Regions from separate parts of the Halomonas sp. THAF12 genome, predicted to be linked through region 3. Evidence: predicted binding sites of a transcription regulator. Region 3 holds the regulator's gene; each other region holds the start of a gene.

What was found. The regulator sigma-54, encoded in region 3, starts transcription at its own class of promoters, with help from an activator protein. The targets are predictions, from matches to a motif close to TGGCACNNNNNTTGCTNT.
Region 1: FIU88_RS05445 (sugar phosphorylase) is a predicted target of sigma-54. The motif match lies at 3,315-3,332, and genes of this name have one in related genera.
Region 2: FIU88_RS16845 (P-II family nitrogen regulator) is a predicted target of sigma-54. The motif match lies at 3,632-3,649, and genes of this name have one in related genera.

What each region holds. Positions count from the first base shown of each region.
Region 1 is NZ_CP045399.1:1,206,926-1,213,941, reverse strand. It holds gene thiC (phosphomethylpyrimidine synthase ThiC) at 1-669, shown strand, start outside; gene FIU88_RS05450 (heavy metal translocating P-type ATPase) at 749-3,082, opposite strand; gene FIU88_RS05445 (sugar phosphorylase) at 3,365-5,158, shown strand; gene FIU88_RS05440 (glycosyl transferase) at 5,246-6,460, opposite strand; gene FIU88_RS05435 (mannosyl-3-phosphoglycerate phosphatase) at 6,457-7,016, opposite strand, start outside.
Region 2 is NZ_CP045399.1:3,616,356-3,623,371, forward strand. It holds gene FIU88_RS16825 (alpha/beta hydrolase) at 1-879, shown strand, start outside; gene FIU88_RS16830 (hypothetical protein) at 876-1,385, shown strand; gene FIU88_RS16835 (YifB family Mg chelatase-like AAA ATPase) at 1,431-2,936, opposite strand; gene FIU88_RS16840 (accessory factor UbiK family protein) at 3,011-3,412, opposite strand; gene FIU88_RS16845 (P-II family nitrogen regulator) at 3,714-4,052, shown strand; gene FIU88_RS16850 (ammonium transporter) at 4,092-5,414, shown strand; gene glnK (P-II family nitrogen regulator) at 5,559-5,897, shown strand; partial or broken gene FIU88_RS19460 (P-II family nitrogen regulator) at 5,926-6,027, shown strand; gene FIU88_RS16860 (ferredoxin--NADP reductase) at 6,111-6,887, opposite strand.
Region 3 is NZ_CP045399.1:2,586,996-2,594,011, reverse strand. It holds gene yjgA (ribosome biogenesis factor YjgA) at 1-485, opposite strand, end outside; gene pmbA (metalloprotease PmbA) at 611-1,951, shown strand; gene FIU88_RS11960 (HPr family phosphocarrier protein) at 2,037-2,306, opposite strand; gene rapZ (RNase adapter RapZ) at 2,311-3,210, opposite strand; gene FIU88_RS11950 (PTS sugar transporter subunit IIA) at 3,245-3,730, opposite strand; gene raiA (ribosome-associated translation inhibitor RaiA) at 3,734-4,045, opposite strand; gene FIU88_RS11940 (RNA polymerase factor sigma-54) at 4,158-5,558, opposite strand; gene lptB (LPS export ABC transporter ATP-binding protein) at 5,716-6,441, opposite strand; gene lptA (lipopolysaccharide transport periplasmic protein LptA) at 6,438-6,965, opposite strand; gene lptC (LPS export ABC transporter periplasmic protein LptC) at 6,962-7,016, opposite strand, start outside.

The sequences.
Region 1 (7,016 bases), 1.4 Mb from region 3:
CACGACGTCCAGGTGATGATCGAGGGCCCCGGCCACGTGCCCATGCACCTGATCAAGGAGAACATGGACAAGCAGCTTGCCGAGTGCGACGAGGCGCCCTTCTACACCCTCGGGCCGCTGACCACCGACATCGCCCCCGGCTACGATCACATCACCTCCGGCATCGGCGCGGCGATGATCGGCTGGTACGGCTGCGCCATGCTCTGCTACGTGACGCCCAAGGAGCACCTGGGGCTGCCCAACAAGGACGACGTCAAGACCGGCATCATCACCTACAAGATCGCCGCGCATGCCGCCGATCTCGCGAAGGGGCACCCGGCCGCCCAGCGCCGCGACAATGCCCTGTCGAAGGCGCGCTTCGAGTTCCGCTGGGAGGACCAGTTCAACCTCGGCCTCGACCCGGACACCGCCCGCGAGTACCACGACGAGACCCTGCCCAAGGACTCGGCCAAGGTGGCCCACTTCTGCTCCATGTGCGGGCCCAAGTTCTGCTCGATGAAGATCAGCCAGGAGGTCCGCGATTCGGTCTTCAAGGACGGGGCCGCGGATAACGGCCTCGACGGCGATCGTGAGTCGGCAGAACGAGAGACGATCGAGCGCGGCATGGCCGAACAGGCCGAGAGGTTCCGCGACCAGGGCGCCGAGCTGTACATACATAATGAACAGTGAGGTCTGACCTCGCGCCTTGATGCAGAACGCCGCGCCGGCAATCAGCCGGCGCGGCGTTCTTGTAGGCCGCCAGTCTGGTTCAGCTTGCCGCGGGCGAGGCGGCAACCGCCACGTCGTCTTGCGTCGAATCGCGACCGCCGGGCGCGAAGCGCAGCAGCCGCAGGGCATTGAGCGTGACCAGCACGGTGGCGCCGGTATCGGCCAGGATCGCCAGCCACAGCCCGGTGATGCCGAGCAGGGTGGTGACCAAGAACAGCCCCTTCAGCCCCAGGGCGATGGCGATGTTCTGGCGGATGTTGGCCATGGTCGCCCGCGCCAGCCGGATCAGCGCCGCCGCGTCGCCCACCCGGTTGCGCAGCAGGGCCCCGTCGGCGGTCTCCAGCGCCACGTCCGTCCCCGAGCCCATGGCCACGCCCACCTGGGCGCTGGCCAGCGCCGGGGCGTCGTTGATGCCGTCGCCGATCATCATCACCCGCTCACGGCGGGCCAGCTCGCGGATCGCCTCCACCTTGCCCTCCGGCAGCAGCTCGGCGCGACGCTCGATGCCGAGGCGCCCGGCAATGGCCGCGGCGGTGCGATCGTTGTCGCCGGTCAGCATCACCGAGCGCACGCCCAGCGCCGACAGCGCCTCCACGCCGGCCATGGCATCACGCCGAGGCTCGTCGCGCAGGGCGATCGCCCCCACCGCCACGCCGTCTTCGATCGCCACGATCACCGTCTTGCCCTCGGCCTCGAGGGCCTCGAGTCGCTCTGCCAGCCCCTCGGCCAGCGTGCCGCGTTCGGCCGCGTGGCGCGGCGCCCCGACGAAGGCCCGGCGGCCCTCGATCCGTGCCTCGACGCCCTGCCCGGGCACCGCCCGCGCCTCGGTGGCGATCCCGGGCGCGACGCCGAGTGACTCCGCGTGCTCGAGCACCGCCAGCGCCAGCGGATGGCTGGCGTCGCGCTCGAGGCTAGCCGCCAGGGCGATCACGCCTTGCGCCGTCACTTCATCGCCCGCCGGGACCACGTCGGTCACCCGCGGCCGGCCCTCGGTCAGGGTCCCGGTCTTGTCGAAGGCCACCGCCTCGGTGCGGGCCGCGGCTTCCATCACCGCCCCGCCCTTGAGCAGCAGCCCGTGACGCGCGCCGCAGGAAAGCGACGAGGCGATCGAGGCCGGCACCGAGATCACCAGCGCGCAGGGGCAGCCGATCAGCAGCAGCGCCAGGGCGCGATAGGTCCACTCGCCCCAGGCGCCGCCCAGCGCCAGCGGCGGCACCACGGCCACCAGCACGGCCAGGCCGACCACCGCCGGCATGTAGACGCGGCTGAAGCGGTCGATGAAGCGCTCGGTGGGTGCCCGCGCCTCCTGGGCCTCCTCCACCAGCCGGATGATGCGCGCGATGGTGTTGTCCTGCTGCGGCCGGGACACGCGCAGCCGCAGCACGGCATCGTGATTGATCGAGCCGGCGAACACCTCGTCGCCCTCGCCCCTGGCCCGCGGCACCGACTCGCCGGTCACCGGCGACTCGTCGATCGACGAGCGGCCCGCGAGGATGGTGCCGTCGGCGGGAATCCGGTCCCCGGGGCGCACCACCACCACCTGGCCGACCGACAGCCGGGACGCGTCCACCGTGCGGGTCTCGCCGTCGGCGGTCTCGAGCCGCGCCTCCCCGGGCACCAGGTCGGCCAGCGCGCGGATGCCCGAGCGGGCCCGGTCGGCCGCCACGCCCTCGAGGATCTCGCCGACCGCGAACAACAGCACCACCATGGCCGCCTCCTCGGCGGCGCCGATGAACAGCGCACCGACGGCGGCCAGGGTCATCAGCATCTCGATGGTGAACGGCATGCCGAGCCGCGCCGCCGTCACCGCACGGCGGGCGACCGGCGCCAGCCCGATCAGGCAGGCCGCGAGGAAGGCCCAGTGGGCAAGCTCCGCGCCGACGCTGAAGCGCAGCAGCGTGGCCACGCCCAGCGCCGCCCCGGTGGCCAGCACCTGGCGCCCCTTGCCGGTGGCATACCAGCGCCGGGGAGCCGGGGCGCCGGCCGCCGGGGCGCCGGCCGCCGGAGCGCCGGCCGCCGGCGAGGACGCATCACCATGATCGCGCGCCTGGTGCTGATCGGGGTCGTTCCCGGCACAGCAGCCCGCCTCCGCCGGAGCCTCGGCAACGCCCCCCGCCGCTGGGGTCTGACGACGCACGCCATAGCCCAGCCGTTCGACCAGCGATTCCACGGCCTCGGGCGACGTACGGCCGACATCCAGATCGAGGGCCAGCGAGCCCTGCATGACCGAGACCCGCACGTCTTCCACGCCCTCCAGACGCTCCAGGGCGCCGCGGATCTTGCCGGCGCAGCTCGGACAGTCCATGCCCTCCACGCGCCACCGATGTTGCCGGGACGCCTCCTTCTCGGCTTCCTGCACGGCGTCTTGCGCCATCCTGACCTCCTGGGGCCCGTCATCGAAACAGGGCATCAGCCTAGAGCCTGTAGCCGCTATAGACTCAAGCGGTACATGGGCCTTCACGGAGGGTGCCCGCGACACGCCGGAGAGAAGCTCCTGCGCCAGGCAAGGCGTCGGGCGCCACGAGGAGGTATTCATGTGTCTCCGGTGGGCCGGCCCCGCTCGACGGCTTGTCGCCGAGGCGCACCTGGTCCGCTATGTTCACAGGTGGCACGGCATCTGCATGTTCAGGAAAACCCCCACAAGAGGCGATCGCCCATGCCGGAACCTTCCCTCTCGACGCCGCTGGCCGCCGGCGCCTTCCGCGAACGGGCCCACCGCCATCTGACGATGCTCTATGGCCCTCGCGCCGACGAGGTGCTGCGCCGGCTGCTCACCCTCCTGGCGCATCAGGCCCCCATGACGCCCCCGGATGGGGAGGCGCCGCCCGCCCGGCCGCTATGGAGCGAACGCGACCAGTGGCTGATCGCCTACGGCGACAGCCTGATCGACGGCGAGCAGGCCCCCCTCGACGTGCTCGACGACTTCGTCATCGGGCGCCTCGGGGAGACCTTCAGCGGCGTGCACCTGCTGCCCTTCTTTCCCTGGAGCAGCGACGACGGCTTCTCGGTCATCCACTACCGCGAGGTCGACCCGCAGCTGGGCGACTGGCCCCAGGTGAGGCGCCTGTCCAGCCGCCTCGATCTCGGGGTCGACCTGGTGCTCAACCACGTGTCCCGCGAGTCGCTGTGGTTCGCCGACTACCTCGGCGGCAACCTGCCCGGGCGTGACTACTTCATCGAGATGGACCCCGACACCGATCTCTCGGCGGTGGTGCGGCCGCGCAGCTCGCCGCTGCTGGTCAAGGTGCCCACGCGCCGCGGCCCCCGCCACCTGTGGGCGACCTTCTCCGAGGATCAGATCGACCTGAACTTCGCCAATCCCGATGTGCTGCTGGAGTTCGTCGGCATCCTGCTGTTCTACCTCTGCCAGGGCGCGCGGGTGATCCGCCTGGACGCCATCGCCTACCTGTGGAAGCAGGTCGGCACCTCCTGCATCCACCTGCCGGAGACTCACGAAGTGGTGCGGCTCTTGCGCGCCATCGTCGATCACGTGGCACCGGGCACGCTGATCCTCACCGAGACCAACGTGCCCCACCGCGAGAACATCAGCTACTTTGGTCTTGAACGTCAGGGTCTTGAACGCCTCGAAAAAGACGGCACGCCGCCGGACGAGGCCCACCTGGTCTATCAGTTCCCGCTGCCGCCGCTGCTGCTGCACACCTTCACCAGCGGCGAGGCCGGCACCCTGGCGGCCTGGCTGCGCAGCCTGCCCGAGCTGCCACCGGGCTGCAGCTTCCTCAACTTCACCGCCAGCCACGACGGCATCGGCGTGCGCCCGCTGGAGGGCTGGCTGCCCCACCACGAGGTCGAGGCGCTGCTCGAGCTGATGCACCGCTTCGGCGGCTTCGTCAGCATGCGCACCAAGGACGACGGCGAGGACTCGCCCTACGAGATCAACATCACCTGGTTCGACGCCATGAAGGGCACGCGCCGCGGCGCCGACCCCTGGCAGATGCCGCGTTTCCTGTGCAGCCAGCAGCTGATGCTCGGCCTGCGCGGCATCCCCGCGCTCTATCTGCACGCCCTGACCGGCACCCTCAACGACATCGAGGGCATGGAGCGCAGCGGCCGGCTGCGCTCGATCAACCGTCATCGCTGGGATCGCGGCGCCCTGGAGCGACTGCTCGACAGCCCGCACACCTCGACCCACCAGGCCTTCACGGCCCTGACGCGGCTGCTCGAGGTGCGCCGCGACGAGCCCTGCTTCCACCCGGACGTGGCCCAGCGGGTGATCGAGACGCCGGCCACGCTGCTGGTGGTCGAGCGCGGCCCGCTGCCCGACGGGCGCCGCCTGCTGGCGATCCACAACGTCACCGACCGCCCCCAGCCGCTGGCGCTCGAGCCGCTCGGCGAAGGCGAGTGGCGCGACCGGATCGGCGGCGAGGCGTGGCAGGCCGACGATGCCCTGCCGCCCTACGGCGCCCTGTGGCTGGTCAACATTGGCGGGTAAATCTGCCGTCAGCGGGAAAACGGCGTAACGAACACCGCCCCCATGGCCAATGCCTGGGGGCGGTGCTGGTGGCGGCAGGCGGCGGGGTCAGACGGCGTTGTCGGCCTCCACCACCTCGGCCATGCGCGGCAGCAGGTCGGGAATGGCCGCCCGCACCCGGTTCCAGCTGGGGATGAAGGGCCGCTCGCCGGGATTGTCGAGGAACACGCCGCCGGCCTCGAGCAGGTTGGTGGCGAACAGCTCCACCGCCCGCTCCTCGCTGTGTCGGTCGAGGCTCAGGCCGTTCATCCGCGCGTCGTGGTCGTAGGCCTCGATCAGGTCCAGCGCCATGCGGTAGTAGGTGGCCTTGAGGGTGCGGAAGCCCTCGGCGCTGAAGGTCACGCCCTGGGTCGCCAGCTTGCGGTAGAGCGCCTTGGCGATGTCCAGGCTCATGCGGTTGAGTCCGCCGGAGGCGTCCTCCTCGGAGACCGGCTGGTGCTTGTGGTCGTAGCTGTCGGCCAGATCCACCTGGCACAGCCGGCGGGTGGAGTAGTTGCGATGCACCTCGGAGAGCACACCGATCTCGAGCCCCCAGTCGGCGGGGATGCGGATGCCGTCGAGCACCTCGGTGCGCATGGCGAACTCGCCGGAAAGCGCATAGCGATAGCAGTCGAGGTACTCGAGGTACGGCAGCGGCCCGAACATCTGCTTGAGCGCGCGCAGCAGCGGCGTGACCATCAGCCGCGAGACCCGGCCGTTGAGGCGGCCGTCGGCGATGCGCGGGTAGTAGCCCTTGCAGAACTCGTAGTTGAAGTAGGGATGCGCGACCGGGTAGAACAGCCGCGCCAGCATGCCGCGATCGTAGGTGAGGATGTCGCAGTCGTGCAGCGCCACCGCCTCGCTGCGCCCGGAGGCCTGCACGTAGCCGGCGCAGTACCAGACGTTGCGCCCCTTGCCCGGCTGCTGGGGCGCGAGGCCCTGCGCTTCCAGCTCGGCGTCCAGCGCGCGCAGGCCCGGGCCGTCGTTCCACAGGATGCGATGACGCTGGGGCAGCCGCGCGAAGAACTCGCGGGCCCTGCCGAACTGGGCGTGGTCGGCCCGGTCGAGGCCGATCACGATCTCCGAGAGATAGGGCACCTGGGCCAGCTCGTCGACGATGTGCGAGAGCGCCGGCCCCTCCAGCTCGGAGTACAGCGACGGCAGGATCAGGCTCATCGGCCGCTGCGCCGAGAAGCGCACCAGGTCGGCCTCGAGGTCCTCGACCGGCCGGCGAGTGAGATTGTGAAAATCGGTGATGATGCCGTTCTGATGGAAATCACTCATGCGCTGACACTCCCCACGTCGTTGTTGTCGCGGCTGCCGGATGCCGTCAGCGCCGGCGCTTGCCGGCGCCCGCCTCGCCCCCACCAGTAGTCCACGCCCTCGGCCCAGCCGCTCGGGCCGCTTTCCCGGCTGCGGTAGAGCTCGGGCTGTCGCGGCGACACCTCCAGGCCGTGGCAGCCACGGATCACCACCGCCTGATCCACCGCCTCGAGCATGGCGATGTCGTTGGGGCCGTCGCCCAGCGCCAGGGTCTGCGGGCGCACGCCGCGCAGGGCCGTGAAGCGCTCGCTCAGCCAGCTCACCGCCTGGCCCTTGTCGGACTCGCCGGTGGCGTGCCAGAAGCGCCCGCCGCGCACCAGGTGCAGGCCGTCGCCGGCGAGCCCCTGGCGAAAGTCCTCCAGCCGCGCCTCGCTGTCGGCCCAGATCAGCGGCTCGCTGCCCTCGCGCATCCGCGCCAGGCGCGCCTCCTCCTCGCTGAGTCCGGTGAAGGCGACCAGGTCGTCGAGCTGCATCTCGCTCATCGGCGTGAAGCGCACGCCCAGGCGCTCGCGCCACA
Region 2 (7,016 bases), 1.0 Mb from region 3:
CTCGCCGAGCGGGTGGGCCTGCACGTGGGATACGTGGACGCTCACGGCTTCCGCCTGTGGACCCAGATCTGGCGCCCGCCGTCGCCCCGCGGCACCGTGTTCGTGGTGCACGGCTACTACGATCACCTCGGCCTCTACCGCCACCTGCTCGAGTGCCTGCTCGAGCGCGGCTGGCAGGTGGTGCTGTGGGACCTGCCGGGTCACGGGCTGTCCAGCGGCCCCCGCGCCACCATCGCCGACTTCGATGACTATGGCAGCTGCCTGGACAACCTGCAGACCCAGTTGACCGCCCGCGACCTGGCGCCCCGCCCCTGGGTCGGCATCGGCCAGAGCACCGGCGCGGCGATCCTCGCCACCGACGCCCTGCGCCGGGGCGACGACGGCCACTGGAGCGGCCTGGCGCTGCTGGCCCCGCTGGTACGCCCCTGGGGCTGGAACCAGTCGAGCTGGCTGCACCGCCTGCTGGGCCCCTTCGTGCGCTCGGTGCCGCGCCGCTTCCGCGAGAACTCCACCGACAGCGACTTCGCCACCTTCCTGCGCGAGAGCGACCCGCTGCAGCCGGACCGGCTGGCCATGGAGTGGGTGGACGCCATGCGCCGCTGGATGCCGCGGCTGCTGGCCATGCCGGCCAGCCCGCTGCCGACGCTGATCCTGCAGGGCGAGCAGGACCTGACGGTGGACTGGGAGTGGAACCTGGAGGTGCTGACGCGCAAGTTCCCGCGGGCCGAGGTCCATCGCCACCCCGAGGCCCGCCATCACCTGGTCAACGAGGCCGAGCCGATCCGCCGGGTGCTGTTCGAGGAGCTCACGCGCTTCATCGCCAACCTCGAGGAAGCCGACGCTCCCTCGCCCACCGCCCGGAGGGCCTCCCGCCGATGAGCCGTCGCCGCTTCGCCCTGCTGCCGCCCCTGCTGACGCTTGTGATGACGGTGCTGCTGCTCACCGGCTGCGCCACCGGTGGCCCGGAGCACCCCCAGACGGTCCGCCAGGCGCTGTTCGGCCTCGGCGAACGGGCCGCGGAGCGGGTGGGCGAGGCGCCGCCGCTGCCGAGCCCCCTGACCGACGAGGTGCTGCTGCTGGCCACGCCGGAGGTCGATGCCGGCCTCGGCGTCGGCAGCGATCGCCTGCTCGAGAGCCTGACCCGCGCCCTGCTGGGACTCGAGCAGAGCCCCCAGGTGCTGGACTGGCAGCCCGCGCTGTCACGGGGTGCCGAGGCCAATCAGTGGCGACTGGACAGCCGGCTGATCGCGGCCGGCCCGCGTCTCGCGCTGTCCGACCGCACCCTGCTGCCCTATCGCCTGCAGCTGACCCTGCGCCGCCCCGGCAGCGACACGCCGCTGTGGCAGGCGCAGCTGGATGGCGCCCTGGACGCCAGCGCGCTCTAGGCGAGGCCTGGACCAGCCTCCGGACAAGGCCGACACCTCTTCCCTTCAGCGCCCCTGCAGCAGCCGATCGAGCTGGCGATAGCCGATCGCCTCGATCAGCTGCTCGCGCCCGGGGCGTGCCTCGCCGGCCAGGTCGGCCAGGGTCAGCGCCACCCGCAGCACCCGGTGATAGGCCCGCGCCGAGAGGTTCAGCCGTTCCAGCACCCCGGCCAGCCAGGCCCGATCCGCCCCGTTCAGCGCGCAGGCGTCCTCCAGCTCGCGGCTGGCCAGATGGGCGTTGAGCGCGCCGCGCGCCCACTGGCGCTCGCGGGCCGCCAGCACCCGCTCGCGCACCGCCTCCGAGGGCTCGCCTCGCTCATGGGCGGTCAGCTGCTCCGGCGGCAGCGCCGGCACCTCCACCTGCAGGTCGATGCGGTCGAGCAGCGGGCCGGAGAGTCGCGCCTGATAGCGCTGGATCTGGGCGGCGGTGCAGTGGCAGGCCCGGCGTGGATCGCCGAGATGGCCGCAGGGGCAGGGGTTCATCGCCGCCACCAGCTGGAAGCGCGCCGGATAGCGCCGCTCGTGGCTGGCGCGGGCGATATGGATGCGCCCGGATTCCATGGGCTCGCGCATCACCTCGAGCACCTGGCGGGGGAATTCGGGCAGCTCGTCGAGAAACAGCACGCCGCGGTGGGCCAGCGAGATCTCGCCGGGCCTGGGCCGCGACCCGCCGCCGACCAGCGCCACCGCGCTGGCGGTGTGGTGGGGCGCCCGGAAGGGCCGGCGCCCCCAGCCCTCGTCGAGCGGCAGCCCGCACACCGAGCGCACCGCCGCCACCTCCAGGGTCTCGTCCTCGGTCAGCGGCGGCAGGATGCCGGGCAGGCGACTGGCCAGCATGGTCTTGCCGGTGCCGGGCGGGCCGGCCAGCAGCAGGTTGTGGCCGCCGCTGGCGGCGACCTCCAGGGCCCGCCGGGCCTGATGCTGGCCCCGCACCTCGGCGAGGTCGGCCCCCGCCAACGGGGCCTCGGCGGGACGCGACGCCCGATGGGGTGCGATCGGCGCCTGCCCCAGCAGGTGCGCCACCACCTCGAGCAGATGATCGGCGGGCAGCACCTCGAGGCCGCCGGCCAGCGCCGCCTCATCGGCGTTGGCCCGGGGCACGATCAGCCGCCGCCCGGCACGGCGCGTGGCCAGCGCCAGCGGCAGCACCCCGGCCACCGGGCGCAGCGCCCCGTCCAGGGCGAGCTCGCCCGCGCATTCGGTCTCGGCCAGCGCCGCGGCGGGAATCTGCCCCGAGGCCACCAATATCCCCAGGGCGATGGGCAGGTCGAAGCGCCCGCCTTCCTTGGGCAGGTCGGCGGGCGCGAGGTTGAGGGTGATGCGACGCAGCGGGAAGTCGAAGCCGGCGTTGACGAGCGCACTGCGCACCCGCTCGCGGCTCTCCCTGACGGCCGTCTCCGGCAGCCCGACCAGGGTGATGCCGGGCAGGCCGTTGGCCAGATGCACTTCCACCAGCACCTCGGGGGCCTCGAGGCCGAGACCGGCCCGGGTGCGAACGATCGACAGGGTCATCGGCGGTCCCTCGCGCTGATTCTGCCCTTAAGGCTAGTTCAGCACGGCGGGGACCGCCCGGTGGCGGCTCGGGATCAGCGGCCGGACTCGCCGGCGCCCTCCTCGGGGGAGGACGGGGGCTCCTCGTCCGCCGCAGCACCGGCTGCCGCAGCATCGGCTGCCGCAGCGTCGGCTGCCGCAGCATCGATCGAGGCCTCGTCCGCCACGGCCGGCACCTCGCCGCCCGAGCGGCTGGCGTCCAGCGCCTCTTCCAGGGCGGCGACCTGCTGCTCCAGCGCCTCGACCCGGCCGCGGGTGCGCTGCAGCACGTCCATCAGGATGTCGAAGTCCTCCCGCGACACCAGCTCGAGCCGGTCGAAGGCGCCGCGCACCACCTGCTGAATGCCTTTCTGCACGTCTTCCGGCGCCTGTGAGGCGCCCTGCAGGCGCTCGCCGATCTGCTGGGCCAGGCGGCCGATGCGGTCTTGGCTGACCATGATCTCTCTCCTGAGTGGAATGGGGCTGACTCCAAGGATACGCAAGCCGTTCGACGGGCGCATTCCCGCGTGCCGCGGGCTTCGCCCCCGGATGGTGCGAAGCGATCGCTCACCGGCATCAAATCAGTGCACGGCGCCCTGCCCCGCCTGCACCAGAATCTCACCATCGGGTCAGGTTGGAAAAACAAGATCATGAAAACCATGGCAAATTCGGTTTAGTGGCACGTTTTAAGCAATGACAGGAAAACCTGCACACACACCGCGCGGAGCAGCCCGCGCTCATCCAATGGGGAGATCCGGGATGAAGCTGATTACCGCCATTATCAAGCCCTTCAAGCTCGACGACGTGCGCGAGGCGCTCGCCGACAACGGCGTTCAGGGCATCACCGTCACCGAGGTCAAGGGCTTCGGCCGCCAGAAGGGCCACACCGAGCTCTATCGCGGCGCCGAGTACGTCGTCGACTTCCTGCCCAAGGTCAAGGTCGAGATCGCCGTCGATGATGGCCGCCTCGACACCGTGCTGGACGCCATCTGCAGCGCCGCCAACAGCGGCAAGATCGGCGACGGCAAGGTCTTCGTGACTCCGCTCGAGGATGTCATCCGCATCCGTACCGGCGAGCGCGGTGCCGACGCCGTCTAACCCGACCGCCTCTCTCCCTTTCCGTCTGGAGTGACAGCCATGAACGAGATTACCGAGCTGAGCTATGCGCTCGATACCTTCTACTTCCTGATCTGCGGCGTCCTGGTGATGTGGATGGCCGCGGGCTTCTCGATGCTCGAGGCCGGCCTGGTGCGGTCCAAGAACACCGCCGAGATCCTGACCAAGAACATCGCCCTGTTCGCCATCGCCTGCACCATGTACCTGCTGCTGGGCTACTACCTGATGTACTCCGGCGACGCGGGCGGCATCCTGCCCAACCTGGGCTTCCTGCTGGGTGACGACAACACCGTGGCCGCGGTCACCGCCGGCGGCGACGACGCTCCCTACTACTCCATGCGCGCCGACTTCTTCTTCCAGGTCGTGTTCGTGGCCACCGCCATGTCCATCGTCTCCGGTGCCGTGGCCGAGCGCATGAAGCTGTGGGCCTTCCTGGCCTTCGCCGTGGTGATGACCGGCGTCATCTACCCGGTCTCCGGCTACTGGACCTGGGGCGGCGGCTGGCTCTCCGAGCTCGGCTTCTCCGACTATGCCGGTTCCGGCATCGTGCACATGGCCGGTGCGGCCGCGGCGCTGGCCGGCGTGCTGGTGCTCGGTCCGCGCAAGGGCAAGTACGGCAAGGACGGCAGCATCTTCGCCATCCCCGGCGCCAACATGCCGCTGGCCACCCTGGGTACCTTCATCCTGTGGATGGGCTGGTTCGGCTTCAACGGCGGCTCCGAGCTGAAGGTGTCCGACGTGAGCTCCGCCAACAACATGGCCCAGGTGCTGGTGAACACCAACGCCGCGGCCGCCGGCGGCGTGATCGCCGCGCTGATCCTGGCCAAGGCCTGGTTCCGCAAGGCCGACCTGACCATGGCCCTGAACGGCGCCATCGCCGGCCTGGTGTCCATCACCGCCGATCCGCTGTCGCCCAGCGCCCTGGGCGCCACCCTGATCGGTGCCGTCGGTGGCCTGCTGGTGGTGGTCTCCATCATCAGCCTCGACAAGCTGAAGCTCGATGACCCGGTCGGTGCCATCTCCGCCCACGGCGTGGTCGGCATCTGGGGCGTGCTCGCCGTGCCGCTGACCAACGACGGTGCCTCCTTCGGCGCCCAGATCATCGGCATCCTCGGCATCTTCGCCTGGGTCTTCCTCGCCAGCCTGGTGGTGTGGCTGATCATCAAGGCGATCATGGGCGTCCGCGTCAGCGAGGAAGAGGAATACGAGGGCGTCGACCTGGCCGAGTGCGGTCTCGAGGCCTACCCCGAGTTCACCGTCTCCAAGGTGCACGGTGGCGGCGGCTCCTCCGGTCGTGCCCGCAGCGAAAGCGCCGGCCAGTCGCACATGGCCGCGCGCTCCTGATCGCCCCGTCCTGACGGCAACACGAAATGGCCCCTCGCGGGGCCATTTTTTTGTTCTTCACGCCGTGGGTGTATGCTCTGGCACAATGATTCCGTCAGGGATGGCGAGTGGCGCCATCGGATACGAACCATCGAGGAGATGACCATGAAGCTGGTGACCGCCATCATCAAACCGTTCAAGCTCGACGACGTCCGCGAGGCGCTCTCCGACATCGGCGTCCAGGGCATCACCGTCACCGAGGTCAAGGGCTTCGGCCGTCAGAAGGGCCACACCGAGCTCTATCGCGGCGCCGAGTACGTCGTCGACTTCCTGCCCAAGGTGAAGCTCGAGGTGGCCGTGGACGAGCCGATGACCGAGCAGGTGATCGACGCCATCACCCAGGTCGCGAACACCGGCAAGATCGGCGATGGCAAGATCTTCGTCACCGCCCTGGAGCAGGTCATCCGCATTCGCACCGGCGAGACGGATAAAGACGCCGTCTGATTACCCAGGTCGCGCTTAACCCTGCAGCAAGATCGGCGATGGCAAGATCTTCGTCACCGCCCTGGAGCAGGTCAGCGGAACGCCGCACCGCCGCATTCGCACCGGCGAGACGGATAAAGACGCCGTCTAAGCGGCAAGCTGAAATCGCCGGAAGCAAAAGAAAACCCCGAAGGCTCAACCTTCGGGGTTTTCTTGTAGCTCGGCGCTGGCCGCTTACTTCTCGACGAAGGCGCGCTCGATGACGTAGTCGCCGGGCTCGCCGAGGCGCGGCGAGATGTTGAAGCCCAGCTCGTCCAGCAGCGCACTGGTCTCGTCGAGCATGGCCGGGCTGCCGCAGATCATGGCGCGGTCCTGCTTCGGGTCCAGCGGCGGCAGGCCGGTGTCCTCGGCCAGCTTGCCGCTGCGGATATGGTCGGTCAGGCGGCCCATGGTGTGGAACTCCTCACGGGTCACGGTCGGGTAGTAGACCAGCTTCTCGCTGATCTCCTCGCCCAGGTACTCGTGGGCCGGCAGTTCCTTGGTGATGAAGTCGGCATAGGCCAGCTCGCTGACGGTGCGCACGCCGTGGATCAGCACGATCTTCTCGAAGCGCTCGTAGGCCTCCGGATCCTGGATCAGGCTCATGAACGGCGCCAGGCCGGTGCCGGTGGACAGCAGGTAGAGGTTGCGGCCCGGCAGCAGGTCGTCGGTGACCAGGGTACCGGTGGGCTTGCGGCTGACCATGATCTGGTCGCCGACCTTGAGGTGCTGCAGGCGTGAGGTCAGCGGGCCGTCCGGCACCTTGATGGAGAAGAACTCCAGGTGATCCTCGTAGTTGGGGCTGGCCACGGAGTAGGCGCGCATCAGCGGCTTGCCGTCGACTTCCAGGCCGATCATCACGAACTGACCGTTCTTGAAGCGCAGGCTGCGCTCGCGGGTGGTCTTGAAGCTGAACAGGGTGTCGTTCCAGTGATGAACGCTGAGGACTTCTTCCAGGGCGAACTTGCTCATGCCGACTCCTATGTTTCGCGAGAGCGCATATACCGAAAACTCATAATTGCGCCGATTGATCTTTGCAGAGGATTCTAAGAGACGGCAGGATATCTGTTAAATGGGTTGTATGGATAAAGCTTATCTATA
Region 3 (7,016 bases):
CGGATCAGCTTGAACAGCCGGCGGGCGTTGGTCGGCGGCTTGCCCTGATCGCGCTCGCGACGGGCGTTGCGGATCAGCTGGCGCAGGGCCTGGCGGTCGACCCCGGGGTAGTCGGCGATGAAGGCCTCGAGCGCGTCGTCGTCCTCGATGAGGCGGTCGCGCCACTGCTCCAGGCGATGGAAGGCGTGGTCGCGGCGCAGCTGCTCGCGGTCCATCTCGTCGAACACCGCCTGGATGCCCTCGAGGTCCTCGCGGCGCATCAGCTTGCCGACGTACTGCATGTGCCGGCGGCGGGCCTCGCGGGCGCGGATGCGGCCGGTTTCCTCGATGGCCGCCAGCAGGTCGTCGGACAGTGGGAAGCGGTCGCGTTCGGCCTCGCGCATGGCGATCAGCCGTTCGCCGAGCTCCTGGAGGGCATGCATCTCGCGCTTGAGCTGCGACTTGCTGGGCCGTTCGTCGGCCGGAGAGAAATCATCCTGGGTCATGCGGCGTCCTGATTCATGAGAGGGGCGTTAGGCATCGGCCCAGTATACCAGCCCGCCGCGTCGGGCTGGCCAAACGACCATGTTGTGTATCGGCCGCGTGGCCGGTCGAGTGAGGAGTCAAGACGATGACACAGGCTTTCGATGCCGTCGCCCAGCAGTCGCTGCTGGAAACCCGCGCCGAGGCGGCCCTGGCGCTGGCCCGCCGGCTCGGCGCCGATGCCTGCGAGGTGGGCGCCAGCGTCGACCAGGGCGTGGGGGTCAACGTGCGCGAGGGCGAGGTCGAGACCGTCGAGCTGTCCCGCGATCAGGGCATCGCGGTGACCGTCTATGTCGGCCAACGCAAGGGCAGTGCCTCGTCCACCGATGCCTCGGAGGCGTCGATCCGGGACGTGGTCGAGAAGGCCATGGCCATCGCCCGCTATACCGGCGAGGATCCGGCCTCGGGGCTCGCCCCGGCCGAGCTGATGGCCCGGGAACTGCCGGACCTCGACGTCCATCATCCCTGGGCGCTGTCCACCGAGGAGGCGGTCGAGCTGGCGCTGGCCTGCGAGAATGCCGGGCGCGGCCAGGCAGGCATCAAGAGCTCCGACGGCGCGGGGCTGTCCAGCGGCGAGGGCGTGCGCGTCTATGCCAACAGTCACGGCTTCCTGGGCAGTCAGCGCGGCAGCCGCCATTCGCTGTCCTGCATGCTGATCGCCGAGGACGAGCACGGCATGCAGCGCGACTACGACTACACCAGCGCCCGCGATCCTCGCGAGCTGCTGGCCCCCGAGGCGGTGGGCGAGAGCGCCGCCCGGCGCACCCTGCGCCGGCTGGGCGGCCAGCGCCCGGCCACCGGGCGGATGCCGGTGCTGTTCGATCCGAGCCTGGCGTCGGGGCTGGTCGGCAGCTTCCTCGGCGCCATCGCCGGCGGCACCCTCTATCGCCAGTCCTCCTTCCTGTGCGACCGCCTCGGCGATGCGCTCTTCCCCGAGTGGTTCTCGCTGCAGGAGAAGCCGCGACTGATGCGCGGCATGGCCAGCAGCGCCTTCGACGGCGATGGCGTGGCGACCCGCGACAACGTCTTCATCGACCAGGGCAGGCTGGCCAGCTACATGCTGTCCGCCTACAGCGCGCGGCGGCTGGGCATGGAGACCACCGGCAACGCCGGCGGCGCCCGCAACCTGCGCCTCACCGCGCCGCTCGAGTCCCAGGAGGCCCTGCTCGCGCGCATGGATCGCGGCGTGCTGGTCACCGAGCTGATGGGCCAGGGCGTCAACGGCGTCACCGGTGACTACTCCCGCGGCGCCGCGGGCTTCTGGGTCGAGAACGGCCGCATCCAGCATCCGGTGGAGGAATTCACCATCGCCGGCAACCTGGCGACGATGTTCCAGGGGCTGGTCGGCGTCGGCGACGACATCGACACCCGCGGCAGCATTCACACCGGCAGCTGGCTGATCGACGAGATGACCGTGGCCGGCAGCTGAGCCGGCCACGGTAACGACACTCCAAACACAAAGCCCGCGAGATACTCGCGGGCTTTTTTCGTTCGAGGCTCGGTCGCGTGTCGCGTCAGGTCTCTTCGTCGAAGCGGGCCTCGAACAGGGCTTCCAGCGCGTCCAGCACCGCCTCGCCGTCGTCGCCGTCGGCCTCCAGGGTCAGCTCGGTGCCGCAGGGGGCGGCCAGCATCAGCAGCGCCATGATGTTGGCGGCATCGGCCTGCTGGTCGCCGTGGCAGACGATGACCCGCGAGGCGAAGGGCTGGCAGCACTGCACCAGGCGGGTGGCGGCGCGGGCGTGCAGGCCGCGCTTGTTGGTCAGGGTGAGCTTGCGGCTGGGCACGTGACTAGCGATCCTTGGCGTCGTTCGGGGCGGGGAGCGTGAGTTGCAGGCCGAGCTCGCGGTGACGCAGGCGAACGCCGGCGTGGGTCTCGGCGAGTCGCCGGGACAGCCGCTCGGCCAGGTAGGTGGAGCGATGCTGACCGCCGGTGCAGCCGATCGCCACGGTCAGGTAGCTGCGCTGGCTGGCCCGGTAGCGGGGCAGCCAGCGCTCGACCCAGGCCAGGATGTCGGCGGCCATCTCGTCGACCACCGGATAGCTCTCGAGGAAGGCGATCACGCTGTCGTCGCGGCCGGTCGCCTCGCGCAGCCGCGGGTCCCAGTAGGGGTTGGGCAGGCAGCGGACGTCGAACACGATATCGGCGTCGAGCGGCACGCCGCGCTTGAAGCCGAAGGACTCGAGGGTCAGCGTCAGCCCTTCGCGGCGATGGCCGGCCACCTGGTCGGTGATGCGGCCGCGCAGGTCGTGCACCGAGAGCCGCGAGGTGTCGATCAGCAGGTCGGCGAGGTCGCGGATCTCTGCCAGGGCGTCTTCCTCGCGGTCGATCGCCTCGGCCAGCGTCATCTCGGTGTCCCGGGTCAGGGGGTGGCGGCGCCGGGTGGCGGAATAGCGCTCCAGCAGGATGCGTGCGTCGGTGGTCAGATAGATCACCTGGCACTGGATGTCGCGGGAGCGGACGTCCTCGAGCAGCGCCGGGAAGCGCTCCAGGGCGTGGGGCAGGTTACGGGCGTCGATGCTGACCGCCACGGCGCTGCGAAGGGACTGACCGCTGCGCAGCTCGTCGACCAGCGGGCCAAGCAGCATCGCCGGCAGGTTGTCGATGGCGTAGAAGCCGAGGTCCTCGAGGGCCTGCAGGGCGATCGACTTGCCGGAGCCGGAGCGTCCGCTGATGATGACGAGCTGCATGACGGGTCGGGTCTCCTGGTCGAGGCGGCGGCGCTCAGCCGCGACCGCTGGCGGCCGGTGCCTGTCGTCGGATGGCGTCGAGGAGGCTGTCGTGAAGCTCGCGCTGGCTGCCGGCCCGGCGCAGGGCGCTGCGGGTCTCGGCGTCGTTCATCACGCTGGCCACCTGGCCGAGCAGGGCAAGGTGGGCGTCGTCGGCTTCCTCGGGAACCAGCAGCACGAACACCAGGTCGACGGGTTCGCCGTCGATGGCATCGAAGTCGACCGGTTCGGCGAGCTTGAGAAAGCCGGCGATGGGCGCCTTGCAGTGCGGGTTGCGGGAGTGGGGAATGGCGACCCCGTGCCCGATGCCGGTGCTGCCCAGCCGTTCGCGCCCGATCAGCCGGCTGAAGACTTCCTGGCTGTCGAGACTCGGAATGTTCTGGGCAATGAAGGTGCTGAAGAATTCCAGCACCCGTTTCTTGCTCCCCCCGGGCACGCCGAAGAGGGTGCGCTCGGGGGGAAGGATGGTTTCAAGAGACATGACTCAGCGGACGCTTGCGGCGCCCTGGGCGCGGGCCTGGGTCTTTTCCTTGTGCTTGACGAGCTGGCGGTCCAGCTTGTCGGCAAGGGCGTCGATGGCGGCGTACATGTCGGCATCCATCGCTTCGGCGTGCAGATCGGCACCGGCGGCGTGCAGCGTGCAGGCGGCCTGCTGGCGTTCTTTTTCGACGGAGAGCGTGACCTGAACGGTGGTGATGTTGTCGTAGTGACGTTCCAGGCGGGAGAGCTTCTCCTGCACGTAGTCACGCAGGGGCTCGGTCAATTCCACGTGATGGCCGGTGAGGTTGACTTGCATGACACGCTCCTTGCTCCTTGGGTGGTGACTCGATTGTAACCCTTTTTGATGCCTTGCAAACCCCCCGCGACAGACGCGTTTTCACGCTCTGGAAATCGCCTTCGGCGGGGTCTCAGCCGAGGCGTTTCCGCTGGCTGGAAGACGGGATGTGCATCGCTTCGCGATACTTGGCGACGGTGCGACGGGCGACCTCGATGCCCTCCTCGGCGAGCAGGGTGACCAGCTTGCTGTCGGACAGCGGCTTGCGTGGCGGCTCGCCCTCGATCAGCTTGCGGATGCGGGCGCGGATCGCGGTGCTGGAGTGGGCGTCCTCGCCGTCGCCGACCTGGCTGGAGAAGAAGTACTTGAGTTCGAAGACGCCGCGCGGCGTGTGGATGAACTTCTGGGTGGTGACCCGGGAGATGGTCGATTCGTGCATCTCCACGGCCTGGGCGATGTCGGCCAGGATCAGCGGCTTCATGGCTTCCTCGCCGCGCTCGAGGAACTCGATCTGACGGGTCATCACCTCGTGGCCGACCCGCAGCAGGGTATCGTTGCGGCTGGCCAGGCTCTTGATCAGCCAGCGCGCCTCCTGCAGGTGGTCCTTGAGAAACTGGTTGTCGTCGCTCTTGTCCGCGCGCTTGATCAGCGCCGCGTAGTCGGGCTGGATGCGCAGCCGCGGCATCGCCTCGGGGTTGAGCTCGACGCGCCAGCCCTGGGGGGTGTGGCGGGCGATCAGGTCGGGAATCACGTAGTCGCTGTCGCCGCTGGCGAATTCGCTGCCCGGCCGTGGGTCGAGGCCGCGGATCAGGGCGATGACCTCTTCGAGGGTATCGTCATCGAGCCCCAGGCGCCGCTTGAGCAGCCGGCGATCGTTGCCGGCCAGGGCCTCCAGGAACTGGCGCACCAGGCGCCGGGCCTGGGGCAGCAGCGGGGTGTCATCGGGCAGGGTGGCGAGCTGCAGCAGCAGGCACTCGCGCAGATCGCGGGCGAACACCCCGGTGGGCTCGAACTGCTGCAGGCGCAGCAGCACCGCTTCGACCTCACGGGTGGCGAGCCCCTCGAGGCCCTGGGCGCGCAGGCCATCGCGCAGCTCGTCCAGCGGCTGATCCAGATAGCCGTCCGGGGTCACGGCATCGATCAGGCTCTCGGCGATGCGCCTCTCGCGCTCATCGAGACCGCTCATCGCCAACTGCCAGACGAGATGGCTCTGCAGGCTCTGGCCGGCGGCCTGGCGCTCGAAGTCGGGGGCCTCACCGCTGCCGCCGGCGTCCTGGAAGGTGTCGGACCAGTCGCTGTCGACGCTGAGCTCTTCCGGGATCTCGTCCGACCAGTCGTCGTCCGGCGTCTCGCTGACGGCCTGTTCGCCGAAGTCGTCCTCGAGCTCGAGCATGGGATTGGCCTCGAGGGCCTGCTGGACCTCCTGGCGCAGATCGAGGGTCGAGAGCTGCAGCAGGCCGATGGCCTGCTGCAGCTGAGGGGTCATGGTCAGCTGGGTGCCGACACGCAGTTGAAGGGATGCCTTCATGGCCATGGGCGAGCGGTCCGATCCTGCGGTGAAGAGGTCTTCCACCCTAGTGCCCGGGCGTCCGCCATGCAAGCGTGTTCGCAGCAATTAGCGTGCCAACGGCAATCACCATGCCCGTCCGTGCATGGCGGCAGTATATCAGTGACTTGCGAAGACCAAGGGGTCAGAGGCGGAAGTCCTGGCCCAGGTAGACGTCGCGCACCCGCTGGTTGGCGAGGATCTCCTCGGCGTCACCCTCGGCGATGATCTGGCCGTCGCCGACGATGTAGGCGCCGTCGCAGATGTCCAGCGTCTCGCGCACGTTGTGGTCGGTGATCAGCACGCCGATCTCGCGCGCCTTGAGCTGGCGGATGATGCCCTTGATGTCGCCCACCGAGATGGGGTCGACGCCGGCGAAGGGCTCGTCGAGCAGGATGAAGTCGGGCTCGGTGGCCAGCGCCCGGGCGATCTCGACCCGCCGGCGTTCGCCGCCGGACAGGCTCATGCCCAGGTTGTCGCGGATGTGGGTGATGTGGAATTCCTCCAGCAGCGCCTCCAGGCGCGCCTTGCGGCCGCTGCGGTCGAGGTCGCGGCGGGTCTCGAGGATCGCCATGATGTTGTCGGCCACCGACAGCTTGCGGAAGATCGAGGCTTCCTGTGGCAGGTAGCCGATCCCGGCCTGGGCGCGCTGATGCATGGCGGCGCCGGAGAGGTCGCGGTCGTCGATGGCGACACGGCCGGCGTCGGCGCGGACCAGCCCGACGATCATGTAGAAGGAGGTGGTCTTGCCGGCGCCGTTGGGGCCCAGCAGGCCGATGATGCGGCCCTGCTGGATCTCCAGGCTGATGTCGTGGACCACGCGGCGACGCTTGTAGCTCTTGGCCAGGTTCCGGGCGCTCAGGGTCTTCATGGGCCGTCCTGCTGTTCCGGCTCGAGGGTCATGCGCACGCGCTGGCTCTCGCCGACGCCCTGGGCGTCGGAGCGGGCCTGCACCACCCGGCGATCGAGGAAGTATTCGAGGTAGCCGCCGTCGAAGGTGTCGCCGCCCTGGTGCAGCTCGGCCTGGTCGACCAGCTCGATGCGCCGCTCGGCCACGTGGTAGATCACGGTGCGGCCCCAGGCGCGGACCAGCGGCTGATCCGGGGAGGGCTGCTGCTCCAGGTAGGCGCGCTGGCCGGTGGCGGTGGCGGTGGTCAGCTGGCCGGCGTCGTTGCGCTGGATCTCCACGCGGTCGCCGGTCAGCTGCATGCTGCCCTGCTGGATGCGCACGTCGCCCTGGTAGACGGCGGTGCCGGCGCGATCGTCGAGGTCCAGCCGGTCGGCCTCGACCTGGATGGGGGCGCTGGCGTCACCTTCCAGCGCCAAGGCGCCGGGGGCGGCCAGCGCGGTGGCGAGCAGTGCGGCGCTGAGCAGTGAGGCGAGGGATCGCGTCATGACTCGGGGTCCTCCTGGGTGTCCGGCGGGTGGTGGCCGCGCACATTGTCG